Regions from separate parts of the Paenibacillus sp. FSL R5-0378 genome, predicted to be linked through region 1. Evidence: riboswitches for the same ligand, from Rfam matches in the RefSeq annotation. Region 1 holds a riboswitch; the other holds the start of a gene.
What was found. Region 1 has a riboswitch for FMN ahead of MKY74_RS30405 (DMT family transporter). Riboswitches for the same ligand answer to the same signal wherever they lie in the genome.
Positions count from the first base shown of each region.

Region 1 (6,875 bases):
GTACAAAGCCGGTTCCTATGGAGCCGGCGGTACGCCGCCCGTCGTTACCATTCCCGATTTGACGACCATCGCGGAAGCACGTAAAGCGGCAGACAACGATTACGTTACGGTGCAGGGCGTGGTCACGTCGGAGCCGGGAGTTTTTGGCGGCTCGGGATTTTACATGCAGGACGGCACCGGCGGTGTCTATGTGTACCCGAGCAAAGCGACAGGCTACCATGCCTTGGACAAGGTCAAGCTGACCGCCCAAAAGCTGACCTATAACACCGAGGTCGAGCTGGCCAACGAGGTCCAGGTGGCCAAGCTGGACGCCCAGGCCGATATTCCGGCTCCGGTTCCGCAGGCTGCGGCCGCGGTCAATGACAGCAACCAGGGGCAGCTGATCACGATCAAAAACGCGGCGGTGCAAAACTACGCCACCGTCACGGGCTCCCTGGAATTCGATCTCGTCAGCGGCGGCACGACGAACCGTGTCCGCGTCGACAGCCGGACGGGCATCAGCGCGGATGCGCTGAAGCAGGCCTATCCGGCAGGAACGGCCGTCGATATTACCGGGATCTCTTCGATCTTTAAAGGAGCCTACCAGTTGAAGCTTCTGAAAGAAAGCGACATCCGTCCGGCTGCGGCAGCCGGAGACAATCACGCTCCGGCGTTTGCCGACGTGCCTGCCCAGACCGTGAAAGCCGGGCAGCAAGTGACGTTCTCGGTGTATGCCAACGATGAGGACGGAGACGTTTTAAGTTATGAAGCGGTGTCCCTGCCGGAGGGAGCGGCCTTTGATGCGGCTTCCGGAAAATTCACGTGGACGCCGGCTGTGGAAGGCAGCTACACGGCTTCCTTCCGGGTTCAGGACGGAAAGGGCGGCAGCGATACGCTCCAGGTCAGCATCACGGTGGAAGCGGCAGGGACGCAGGCGCCGAACTCCGCCGTGCTGACCGGTCCGGCAGCGGCTTCTGCGGGAGCGCAGGTTGACTTGGGCGTAGGCATTACCAAGCCGGCGTTTGCCTTTACGGCGCTGGACCTGATCGTCAAGTACGATCCGGCCAAGCTGGAATTTGCGACCGTGGCAAATTCGGACGGCACGCTGGCACTGGCCGACGGCGCGGTAAGCTCCTCGCGCACCGGCTTTGGCGTGCTGGCCACCGGGGTGAAGCCGGAATCAGGCGAGATCCGCATCATCATGGCCAGCACCGGCCAGGAAAACGCCGTCTCGGAGGACGGGGAGCTGCTGAAGCTCCACGGCACGCTGAAATCCGGCGTCTCCGGAAGCGCAGCCGTGTCGGTGTCCGCCTTTGCCATTTCGGCGGACGGCAATTCGAGCCTGGTGAACACGGACTCCGCTGCGCTGCAGATCCAGATCGCCACGGCTGACCGGGCGGCGCTGCTTGCCGCCATCGGCGAAGCGCAGAAGCTGGCGGATCAGGCCGTCACGGGCACGGAGCCGGGGCAGTACCCGGCATCGGCGAAGACCGCGCTGCTGTCGGCGATCAGCGACGCCAAGCGTGTGGCGGACGATGCCGCTGCCACGCAGAAGGCGATCGACGATGCGCTGACCGCTCTGAAAGCGGCGGTCAGCACGTTCAAGAACGCCGTCATCCCGGTTCCTTCGGTTCCGGTCGACAAGTCGGCTCTCACTTCGGCGATTGCCTCCGCGCAGAGCATCTATGACCGGGCGGTCACAGGGGATAAGGTCGGCCAATATCCGGCATTGGCCAAGGTCCAGCTGAAGGCGGCCATTACAACCGCGAATGTGGTGTACTTAGACAATGCCGCGACGCAAAACCAGGTGGATTCGGCTGCGGCTGCACTCGGCAGCGCCGTAACCACCTTCCAGAAGAAGCTGATCACGCTGGTACCTGGTGCGGTGCAGATTACAGTGCAGGATTTGTCCATCCTCGCCAAGTACTACGGTATCCAGTCGACGGACCCGAACTGGAGCCGCGTAGCTCCGGCGGACCTGTTCAGCGAAGGCGAAATTTCGATCCGTTCGCTGGCTGCGGTAGCGCAGATGATCATCGGCAGCTGGTACGCGAAGTAAGGGGATAGAGAACCGGATGGTCCTCAAGCCCGGCTCATACGCAGTACCATGTCTCGCATGATTCATGCGGGGATTGGGACCGTATTGGGATGGATATGATCCAATGGATATGGTCGTAAGGAACACTAGAAATCAACTGCTTGGAAAAGGATCGCAGGAGCGGTGCAGGCTGCTCCTGCGATTTTCAATTCATGGAAAGAGGGCTGGACGTATGCCACGAAAACAATCTACCCGCTATGCCGCATGGGCCGTAGCCATTTGTGTCGGACTCATCGGATCAGGAACCCCCGCAAACGCTGCGGTTTCAGAAGTACGCACGGCAGGCAGCTCCCCGGTTGCCGCGGCCTCCTCTACTATTGCGGCAACCACCGCCGCTGCGGAAGCACCTTCCTTGTCACTGGGGGTATCTTCCAATGGCTCCAAGGTGACGGTCACGGTGACCGGCGAGCGACTGAAGGACTTGTATGCGTATGAGCTGACGCTCAGCTTTGACCCGGTGAAGCTGGCTTACCGCACCGCATCCTCTGGGACATCCGGCTTTTCGGTCGAACCGATTGTCCAAAACAACGAAATCCGCCTAGCCCATACCAAAGTAGGAAAAACAGCCGGAGACAGCGGCAAGCTCCAACTCGCCGTCATTGAGTTTACGGCGCTGAAGGCGGCTTCGTCCCGGGTGGCCGTGGAGAGCGCCAAATTGGTGGATTCCGCTCTCCGCTCATCCGAGATGTCCGTCAAGCCGGAAATCACGGTCCAACCGGGCAAAGCGGAAGTAGCGCCGGGCACTTTCCGGGATATCCGCGGCCACTGGGCGGAGCAGCCGATTCTGAATGCGGTCCAGCAGGGATGGGTCAGCGGATATCCCGACGGCACGTTTCAGCCGGGCAAGGAAGTGACCCGGGCAGAGTTCGCCAGCATGATGATGCGTGCGGTCTCGATGGGTCAGACGGCCGGCTCGCAGGCGCTGGCCTTTTCCGACGCGAAGAAAATTCCGGCCTGGGCGCTGTCTTCTATCCAGGATGCGGTGTCGCGCGGCATCATGAACGGTTATGTCGACGGCACGTTTGGGCCAAGCCGGCTCATTACCCGGGCCGAAATGGCGGCGATGACCGTCAGGGCGCTCGGTACCGGAACACCGGGAGGTGCGGGAAGTTTGAATTTTGCCGACCGCGCTCAAATTCCGGCCTGGGCCAAGCCGTATATCGCATCAGCGGTGGAGAAAGGAATCATGCACGGAAGAGCGGGCAGCCTGTTCGCCCCGAACGCGCACGCAACGCGGGCTGAAGCGGTGGCCGTGATCCTGTCGGTGCTTGAGCAGCGATAAGTGCTGCCGCGAGTCCGTTCAGTGCTTGATGCAGGCTCATCAATGCCTGCCGTCTGTCATTTTAAATGGCTGCTGATATACCGAAAAATGTCCATCTCCAGCCCCATATCCAAATTTTTAATCCATGGAAATAAAAAGCTATTAAAAAACTGAAACACTTTTGGATACATTTATGCTATAATGATGAAAACAATGTAAGTTGCATGAAAAAAATAAAAATAAATGAATATGGATCTTCGGGGTAAGGTGAAATTCCTGACCGGCGGTGAGCGTCTCTTCTTGTGGTAAAGACGGCGTCAAGCCCGCGACTCGCAGCTTTAGCAATAAGGCGGCGACTGACCTGGTGGAAATCCAGGGCCGACGGTAAAGTCCGGATGGGAGAAGATCAAAGAATAGGCATGTGCGAAATTTTGACATTTCCGCAAGCTTATTTGATCAACCCCCGATGTGTCGATTGATGTCGATCTCGGGGGTTTTCCAATGTTGACTCCGTATTCAGGGATAGGGGAACTGGAGTATGGAAAATGTAAGCAGCAATATCAAGGTCCGGCCCGCGGCAAGCGGGAAGGCCGAACGCAGCAAATCCGGCTTTTGGCTGGTCGTGCTGGGTGCAGCATTGTGGGGAGCGGATCCACTGTTCCGGATCATTTTGCTCAAAGAACATATGACGGCAACGCAGATCGTGCTCATCGAGCATATTTTGCTGGTGCTGTTCGTCGCACCGATGCTGTGGAAACATCGGAGCGAGTTGAAAGGCCTGAAACTGCGCCATGTCGGCGCGCTGCTTTTCCTGTCGTGGGGCGGCTCGGCTATTGCAACCATCCTGTTTACGCAGGGGCTGTCCTCCGGGAACTTGAACGCGGTCGTTCTGCTGCAGAAGCTGCAGCCGATCTTCGCCATTCTTATGGCCAAACTGCTGCTGCGTGAGAAGCTTCCGAAGCATTTCACCTGGTTGTTCATCGTGGCGCTGGCCGGAACGTATTTGTTGACCTTCGGCTTCACGTTTCCGTTCGGGCATGTGAATGATTTCGTCAAAGTCGGCAGCTTGTTCTCACTGGGTGCCGCGGCACTGTGGGGCGGTTCCACGGTCATGGGTCGTCTGATGGTCGGAAAAATGGAGTATGAGACGGTGACTTCGCTGCGTTTCATTCTGGCGCTGCCTTTGCTGATCGGGATTACCATCAATCAGGGAGATCCTTGGCAGGTGCATACCGACGGGGGAACGCTGGCTGCAGTGTCGATCAACATGCTGGGGCAGGCGCTTCTGCCGGGACTGTTCAGCTTGATGGTGTACTATAAAGGGCTGACAACGACGAAAGCATCGGTGGCTACGCTGGCGGAACTGAGCTTCCCGATGGTGAGCGTACTGATCAACTGGATCGTATTCCATCAGGTCGTGACGCCAACACAAGCGGTCGGATTTATCCTGATCTGGGCGGCGCTGTTCATGATTTCCCGCAAGAGCGCGGCTTAAAGCTTGCAAGCAGCCAGTCCAGGATTTGAAGACGCAATTTTATATAGGTTTGAAAAGCGGTTCCTGCTGATGGCAGGGGCCGTTTTTTATCTGGAAGGGAAGGGCAAACCGTGCGAAGGATTTCAGTAACTTTTTTTCAGCACATTTAAAAAATAAATCAGTCATCATTTCCAAGCGATCCCTCATACATTTTACGGAAAGCGCTTGCAGAACACGTTTTAGCCGCATGAGTCCGTCGGCCCGCTCCGTACTTTTTCGTGAAGGGGTATGCGGTTTCCTCGGAATGAAGAGGTTTGATTTCTTCGGATCCATGGGGCACGAACCTTCCGATCTGAAGACGTGAAATCTGCATCACGCTTGCATCTTTATAAAATGAGCTAAGGCGAAGTGCTGTCCCTGTCTTAGCTCAATTTATGTAGATGTGAATTGGAGGAAATGGGGGAGTTTACATGAAGCTGAAATTAGCTTCCAAGCCGCTCATGGCCCTTTTCGTGGCGGCGACCGTGATGATCGCGGGCTGCCAGACCGTGCAGCCGCCTTCCGCAACGGGAACGACGACGCCGCCGGCGCAAGGGGAAACCAAGCCGGCCGATCAGGGAGAAAAAGCCACGGAGCCGGCGACGACCGAGCCCGCGGCGAACCAGCCGGCAACGAGCGGAGACGCCAAAGAAACGCCGAGAAATGAAACCCTTTACATTAACGGAATTCAATGGGGGCCGCCATCCAACTTCAACCTGCTGAGCGGCAATCCGGCCTTCCCGATCAACTATGGTAACTCGAGAGAGCTGGTCTACGAGACGCTGTTTATGATCAATCAGCTGGACGGCAAGCTTGAGCCGCTGCTCGGCACCAAATACGAGTGGACCGACGACATGACATTGCATATCGAGCTGAATAAGGACGCTAAGTGGAGCGACGGCAAGCCGTTTACGTCCGATGACGTTGTGTACACCTACCAGCTCGGCAAAAAATACGACATCAACTGGAGCAACTACTGGGCGTACATTGCGGATGTCACAGCGGACGGCCCGAATGCGGTCAAGATCATGCTGAACAAAGACAACCCGAACCGTCTGACGGTGCTTGACAGCATCGAGCTGATCCCGATGATGCCCAAGCATATTTGGGAAGAAATCGAGAAGAAGTCAAACAACGATCTGGCGACGATCCGCAAGGAAGTCAACGCCAATCCGGTAGCCACCGGCCCTTACAAAATCTACTTCTACAACGACCAGAAAATCACGATTGTCCGCGACGACAATTACTGGGGCAAGTCGCTCTTCGGCAAGCTGCCTGCTCCGAAATATATTACGCACGTCATCTATAAGGATAACGCCGCCGGCGATTTGGCCTTCAAGAGCGGACAGGTGGACGTCTCCCAGCAGTTCATCCCGCAGGTATGGAACATGTGGAAGAACGGCGCTCCGATCAAGACCTATCTGAAAGACGCCCCTTATTACGTCCCGGGCTCCATGCCGTCGATCTTCTTTAATTTCTCGAAAAAAGGGCTGGATAACCCGGACGTCCGCCGCGCGATCGCGATGAGCATCGATTACAAGAAAATTTCCGACCTCGCGATGAGCGGCTACTCGGCAGCGATGCAGCCGTCCCTGACGCTGAACACGGACGCGGAATCTAAATACGTCGATCAGGCTGCGATCAAATCGCTGCAGTGGACGACCGACGTCAAGGCGGCCAACGAGCTGCTCGACAGCATCGGCGCCAAAAAAGGCAAGGACGGCATCCGCGTGCTGAACGGCACCCGCCTCGGGCCATTTGAAGTGGAATGCCCGTACGGCTGGTCCGACTGGAATGCGGCGCTGGAGATCGTGGCCCAGAGCGCGAAAGCGATCGGCATCGAAATCCGCACGAAGTTCCCGGAAGCGCCGGTATGGACGAACGACCTGCAAACCGGCAAGTTCGACATCATCATGAACACGCCTGCGGGCGGCGTCAATCCGAGCCAGCCGTGGAGCAGAGCGCATGACATCATGTATTCCAAGGAAGTGGCTCCGCTCGGCGAAATGGCGTTCTGGAACTGG
Region 1 is NZ_JBBPAY010000001.1:6,554,972-6,561,846, reverse strand. It holds gene MKY74_RS30415 (DUF6359 domain-containing protein) at 1-2,038, shown strand, start outside; gene MKY74_RS30410 (S-layer homology domain-containing protein) at 2,250-3,359, shown strand; FMN riboswitch at 3,588-3,749, shown strand; gene MKY74_RS30405 (DMT family transporter) at 3,877-4,833, shown strand; gene MKY74_RS30400 (hypothetical protein) at 4,873-5,145, opposite strand; gene MKY74_RS30395 (ABC transporter substrate-binding protein) at 5,283-6,875, shown strand, end outside.

Region 2 (6,875 bases), 950 kb from region 1:
CAGCGAGGATCGGGATGGGGAATAAGCGAGCCGCTCAAAATACGGGGCGTGATCGGGCAGCGTAGCCAGCTGATAGCTGCCGGCAATCTGGACGACCTGGATCCCCCTTTTCTCCCTAACAAAATCCTCCTTCATTTCCTCCAGGGCGTCGGTCACCAGCTCGGGACGGTGCTCGACGACCTCGGCAATCTGCTTGGCCGTCAGCCCTTCATCCCCCGCCAAAAAGAGCAGACCCTCAATAATCGATTTCAATGTCGGAAAGTCCATTCGAGAGACCTCCCCCTTTCCATTCCATCACAATGTCGTCGAACAGCTTTTCCTGATAACAAATAATTTGTTTCATCTTCATCAGCTCCAAAATGGCCAGAAACGTCACGACGATTTCATGCCGAACCATCTCATCATGCAGCAGCTTGGAAAACAATAGCTTGCCGCCGGGCCCGCTGGATTCCAGGGCATTCACCACCTCGCGGATGCGATCCTTCACCGAAATTTCGTCCCGCTGGATTTTGGCGTAGCTGGTCCGCTTCGACGCCTTGCGCAGCGCCTTCTGAAAAGCCGCGACCAAATCGGAGGCGTGCAGGCCTTTGACCGGATTGTCCGACACGCGCGGCACCCACGGCGTCAAATCCTCGGGCTCCTTGGAGTAGATCAGGCTCCGTTCAAATTCCTTTTCCTGCAAATGCTTGGCAATCCCTTTATATTTGCGGTATTCGATCAGCTTCTGCACGAGCTCCGCCCGCGGATCGATTTCTTCTTCTTCATAAAAGTCAAACTCGTCCATTTCAAATACCGGAGGCTTCGGCAGCAGGAGCTTGCTCTTGATCGACAGCAGCGTGGCCGCCATAACCAGAAACTCGCTGGTGATATCCAATTCGAGCTCCTGCATGCTCTGCAAATATTCCATATATTGATCGGTAATCTCACTGACGGGGATATCCTGGATGTCGATTTCCGCTTTATCAATCAGGTGCAACAGCAAATCAAGCGGACCTTCAAACGTCTCCAGCTTATATAATACGGTGTTCACGGCTTATCCTCCCGTCACATAAAGTACGCCCGCCAAGCGGGGCTGTGTCCCAATGGGCCCGTAAGGCACTTTGCGGACATAAAAAATGCAGTACCCGGAAAAAGGGTACTACATTAAATAAGCACTATTTTAACTGTTTCGTCAAGTTGGCCATTTCAATTGCCGCCACCGCAGCATCGTATCCTTTGTTTCCGGCCTTCGTTCCGGCCCGTTCCACCGCCTGCTCGATGTTCTCTGTCGTCAAGACGCCGAAAATGGTAGGAACGCCGGTTTTCAGGTTGATCGCCGCCACGCCTTTGGCCACCTCGTTGCACACGTAGTCGTAATGGGAGGTTGACCCCCGGATAACCGTGCCGAGCGTAATGACGGCGTCGTACTTGCCGCTTTCGGCCATCTTCTGGGCAATCAGCGGGATTTCGAAAGCGCCCGGAACCCACGCCACGTCCACTTCTTCTTCCTTGGCGCCGTGCCGCTTCAGTCCGTCGAGTGCGCCGCCCAGCAGCTTGCTGGTGATAAACTCATTGAATCTTCCAACCACGATGCCGTATTTTAATCCTTCGGATACCAAATTTCCTTCAAAAATGTGTGCCATGCTTCATCAGCCTCCTGTAATTATTCGGTAGTCGTCGTCAATGAATCGGGCTGCTCAAATTTCAGCATGTGCCCCAGCTTCATTTGCTTCGTATGCAAGTAGTTCTCGTTGTCCTTATTGGCCTGCATTTGGATCGGCACGCGCTCGACGATTTCCAGCCCGTAGCCCTCCAGGCCTTTGATTTTGCGCGGATTGTTCGTCAGCAGCCGAATTTGGCGGATGCCGAGATCTTTCAATATTTGAGCTCCGATGCCGTAATCGCGAAGATCCGCGGGGAATCCTAGCTTCAGGTTGGCATCGACCGTATCAAGGCCCTCTTCCTGGAGCTTATAGGCTCTCAGCTTGTTAAGGAGCCCGATGCCGCGGCCCTCCTGGCGCATGTACAGCAGCACGCCGCGGCCTTCTTCGTTGATCTGCCGGAGTGCGGCTTCAAACTGCGGACCGCAATCGCAGCGATGGGAATGGAACACGTCCCCTGTCAGGCATTCGGAATGGACGCGGGTGAGCACCGGCTCCCCGGATGCGATGTCCCCTTTGACGAGCGCCAAATGCTCTTTATTGTCCACCGCATTCGTATAGGCGACGACCTGGAACTCGCCGAAGTCCGTCGGCATCCGCACCGAAACCTCGCGGGTAACGAGCTTTTCCTTATTGTTGCGGTATTGGATCAAATCCTTGATGCTGATCAGCTTGAGGCCATGTTTCTTGGCGATCTGCACCAGGTCCGGGAGCCGTGCCATCGTCCCGTCCTCTTTGATAATCTCGCAGATCACCCCGGCCGGGAACGATCCGCTGAGACGGGCGAGATCTACCGCCGCTTCAGTATGACCGGCGCGCCGGAGCACGCCGCCGGTTTTGGCAATCAGCGGAAACATGTGGCCGGGGCGCCGAAAATCGGCTGCGGTCGCTTCCGGATCGGCGAGCGCTTTGGCGGTCAGGGACCGCTCATAGGCGGAGATGCCCGTTGTCGTCTCCTTGTGGTCGATGGAGACAGTAAAAGCCGTGCCGTGATGGTCCGTATTGTTCGATACCATCGGCTTCAGGCCGAGCTCAGCGGCTCTTTCCTCGGTAATCGGCATGCAGACCAGTCCGCGTCCTTCCGTGATCATGAAGTTGATGACTTCAGGCGTTGCCTGATCTGCCAAGGCGATAAAATCGCCTTCGTTCTCGCGGTCCTCGTCGTCTACGACGATGACGACCTTGCCTGCCGACAAGTCGGACACCGCATCTTCAATGCGGTCAAACACAAAATCCTCCTTCATGGGTTCCCCTCCTATTCCTGCATGGGCTTATTGGCCTTTCTGTCCTCTTGCCTGCCTCATGCAAATCCGTGTTGTGCTAGCAGCTCCATGCTGATTCCCGAAGGTTCAGGACGCCCGTTCCCTTCCCCTGTTCGGTAGTGAAGCAAATGGTCCACATATTTCCCGAGAATGTCGCATTCCAGATTCAGCGCATTTCCGGGCTTTTTGTCTGCCAGACTTGTCTCCGCAAGCGTATGCGGGATAATGGAAACGGTGAATGTTGTGGCGCTCGTCTTGACCACCGTCAAGCTGATGCCGTCCAGGGTAATAGATCCTTGCGGGATGATGTAGCGGAGCAGGGCGGTATCTTCCGGCTCCACTTCGATCAACACCGCATTCTGATCCCGGTCCATCGCCCGGATCGTCCCCGTCCCGTCGGCATGTCCCTGCACGATATGTCCGCCGAAGCGGGCACCCACCTGCATGGCGCGCTCCAAATTCACCCGGCTTCCGGCCCCCAGCGATTTCAAGTTGGAGTGGCGGTACGTTTGCGGCATGACGTCCACCGCGAACGTACGGGCTCCAATCTCGACAGCCGTGAGGCAGACGCCATTGACTGAGACGCTGTCCCCGATTTTGAGATCGCCCATAATCCGGGAGGCCTCAATATGCAGGATCATCGCTTCCCCTTTGCTGGAGACACCCCGCATGACGCCGACCTCTTCAACCAAACCGGTAAACATCGCAACCGCTCCTTTCTGTCCTGTAAAGAAGTATTTCATACGATTCATATCGTTAACCGTGTGCAGCCTTAAAAAGTTAAGTATCGTTTTTCCGGATCAGGTCATGCCGGCCAAACCGGCTTTCCGCTGATACAGACGTTATCCCCGAGCACTTCGGTCTCTACGTCTTCTAGCCGGACGGCGTCCGCCATCTTGTCGGCGCCACGCAGCGAGAAGTTGACGGGGGCCGCCGGACCTCCAACGATTTTCGGTGCGAAATAGAGCACGATCCGGTCGATCAGCCGGGCCTCCAGCAAGGCACCGTTCAGCCGGCCGCCGCCTTCCACCAGAATCGAACCGATCTCACGTTTGCCCAGCTCCTGCATCGCCAGGCGAAGATCGACCTGCGGGCCTGATCCGCAGCGGATCGTTTCTACGCCGATCTTCTTAAGGGCTTCCGCCTTATCCGGATCGGCGCGTTCCGTCGTCAAAATGACGGTCGGCGCAGCTCCATCCCGAACCACCTTCGACTCAAGCGGTATCCGCAGCAAGGAATCGACGATGATCCGCACAGGATTCAGACCGATGGCGCCCTGCAGCCGGGTGGTCAGCTGCGGATTGTCCGCGATCACCGTATTTACACCAACCATAATCCCTTGATGTCGGTGGCGGAGCGTATGAACCTGCTCCCTGGCCGCTTCGTTCGTGATCCATTTACTGTCTCCCGATTCAGCCGCGATGCGCCCGTCCAGCGTGCTTGCTGTCTTGACCGTCAAATAAGGAAGCCCGGTTGTAATATACTTGATAAACTTTTCGTTCAAGCGGCGGGACCTGTCACCGAGCAGCCCAACCTCCACCTCAATCCCGCTTCGGCGGAGCAGATCGATTCCTCTGCCCGCCACCTGGGGGTTGGGATCTTCGCAGGCCACGACGACCCGCTTCACCTTCTCGCGTATGAGGCGTTCGCTGCATGGCGGCGTTTTTCCGTAATGGCTGCAGGGCTCCAGCGTTACATAGACCGTACTCCCTTCCGCACGGTCACCCGCCATATTCAGCGCATGTACTTCCGCATGAGCGGTTCCCCGCTGCAAATGCGTGCCAAGCCCAACCATAGCCCCGTCTTTAACGACGACGCAGCCGACAACCGGATTGATCCCGGTCTGACCCTGTGCCCGTTCCGCCATATCGAGCGCAAGCGCCATATAAAATTCATCGTTGATGATGCCGTCCATTCATCTCCCCCCTTGTTCGGAATCGGGACATCCCCTCAAAGCTAAGTCTCGGCTTCGAGCGCTTTGCGGATACTTCGCATGTTGGAATTTCCATGGTAAATCACTTTACCATGCACAGCTTTGGCTCCGCGCTGTTCAAACCGGTATTCTCCAGGGATCCCTAGGTCTTTGTAAAAAAGCAAAAAGCCCCGGGATGGCTTAAACCATCCTCGGGGCTGTGAGAGACAAGTCAGATACACTCCAATAAGGCTGCAGAATCCCAATAATCAGGATCAGCCAAATAAGTCATCGGTAGCGTAAAGTCATCAGTAAACAGAAGCCGTCCCTCCAGGGACAACCTTTTACTATGTGAAAACAACCACGTACACGTGACATCTTATTGGACAGCTGCACTCCGAACTGAAGTGCACGCTTTCTCTCCTTCTCCCATCCAGACTATACTGTCGGTCCCGGATTTGCACCAGGTCCACCGTACGCTAATCGTCAAACGAAGCGTCCGGGTCACGGACTGAGACGGGCGCCAGAACTGATCGGCTGCCGCATCATCACCGCCGGTAGGGAATTTCACCCTGCCCCGAAGGATATAACCAATATCAATATGCAATTGCCAGATGGAATGGCTGCCTAGTGGAAGCCCCATCTATACTAGGAAATGTTAACACTGCCTCAGCAAAAAATCAATACTCCCCCTTTTCCCGGCCCAGAACAAAAAGCCGCTTGTCCCTCTTTGAAACAGGGAAAGCGGCTGATAAATCGTGCGCGACTCGCAGATTAAGCTTCGTATACTTCGACCGTCTTCATCACGTCGCGGCCTTGGAACGCGTCGACGTATTCCATGCCCTTCGTCACTTTGCCGAATACGGTATGCTGTCCGTCGAGATGCGGCTGCGGCTGGTAGCAGATGTAGAACTGGCTTCCGCCGGTGTTGCGGCCGGCATGTGCCATCGCCAGCGATCCGCGCTCGTGTTTGTTCGGGTTGATTTCGCAATTGATTGTGTAGCCAGGGCCGCCGGTACCGGTGCCGTTCGGGCATCCGCCCTGCGCAACGAATCCCGGAATGACGCGGTGGAACACCAGACCGTTGTAAAAACCGGAGTTTGCCAGTTTTTCGAAGTTCGCCACCGTGTTCGGAGCGTCTTTTTCAAACAGATCGAGCAGCACTTCGCCGCCGTTTTCAAGAGTGATTTTTGCTTGCTTGGCCATTATGTCAATGACTCCTTTCATGTCTTTCCTGAGTGTTAACAGACATCTTCTAGTTTACTATGAAATCCCGGGCGAAGCAAAATAATTCCGCATTTCTCCTCGTTCTATAAACGCGCAAAAGGACCCCTCTGCATTCCCCAATACAGAGATGATCCTTTATACTGCGCACCAATTCATTTACCAGAGGCGCTGGCGAACAGCGCCTGCCCCCTTAATGCATCTCCTTACTTAAGCACAGCCTGCTTTGCGATCCGCTCAGGAATGACATCGTGGCCGATGATATCCTGAAGGCTCTCGCGGCGAACGACCAGGTCGCTTTGACCTTGGTTCACGAACACGACCGCCGGTTTGCGGATCCGGTTATAGTTGCTCGCCATCGAATAATTGTAGGCTCCTGTGCACGAAACGGCGAGCAGGTCACCGTTATTGACTTTCGGAAGTTCTGCATCCCAAATCAGCATATCGCCGCTCTCGCAGCATTTGCCGGCTATGGACACGGTTTCTTCCGGCTTGTCGTTGGCACGGTTGGCCAGCATGGCCTCGTACTTCGACTCGTACAGCGCCGGGCGCGGGTTGTCCGTCATGCCGCCATCCACGGCCACGTACTTGCGCACACCCGGAATATCCTTGCTGGTGCCGACGGTGTACAAGGTTGTCCCCGCATCGCCCACGATGCTGCGGCCCGGTTCCACCCAAATTTCCGGCAGCTCGCTTCCCCACTCGGCAAAATGCGTTTTCACCGCGTCGGTAATCGCCTTCACGTACTGGCTGACTTCAAGCGGGGTGTCGCCTTCAACGTAACGGATGCCAAAGCCGCCGCCGAGGTTCACTACTTTGAACTGCACGCCCAGCTGT
Region 2 is NZ_JBBPAY010000001.1:5,609,036-5,615,910, forward strand. It holds gene scpB (SMC-Scp complex subunit ScpB) at 1-267, opposite strand, end outside; gene MKY74_RS25980 (segregation and condensation protein A) at 236-1,030, opposite strand; gene ribH (6,7-dimethyl-8-ribityllumazine synthase) at 1,155-1,622, opposite strand; gene MKY74_RS25990 (bifunctional 3,4-dihydroxy-2-butanone-4-phosphate synthase/GTP cyclohydrolase II) at 1,643-2,884, opposite strand; gene MKY74_RS25995 (riboflavin synthase) at 2,941-3,606, opposite strand; gene ribD (bifunctional diaminohydroxyphosphoribosylaminopyrimidine deaminase/5-amino-6-(5-phosphoribosylamino)uracil reductase RibD) at 3,708-4,817, opposite strand; FMN riboswitch at 5,232-5,403, opposite strand; gene MKY74_RS26005 (peptidylprolyl isomerase) at 5,589-6,020, opposite strand; gene lysA (diaminopimelate decarboxylase) at 6,245-6,875, opposite strand, start outside.
Region 2: it holds a riboswitch for FMN, as region 1 does, so the genes downstream of both, ribD (bifunctional diaminohydroxyphosphoribosylaminopyrimidine deaminase/5-amino-6-(5-phosphoribosylamino)uracil reductase RibD) here and MKY74_RS30405 (DMT family transporter) in region 1, are expected to answer to the same signal.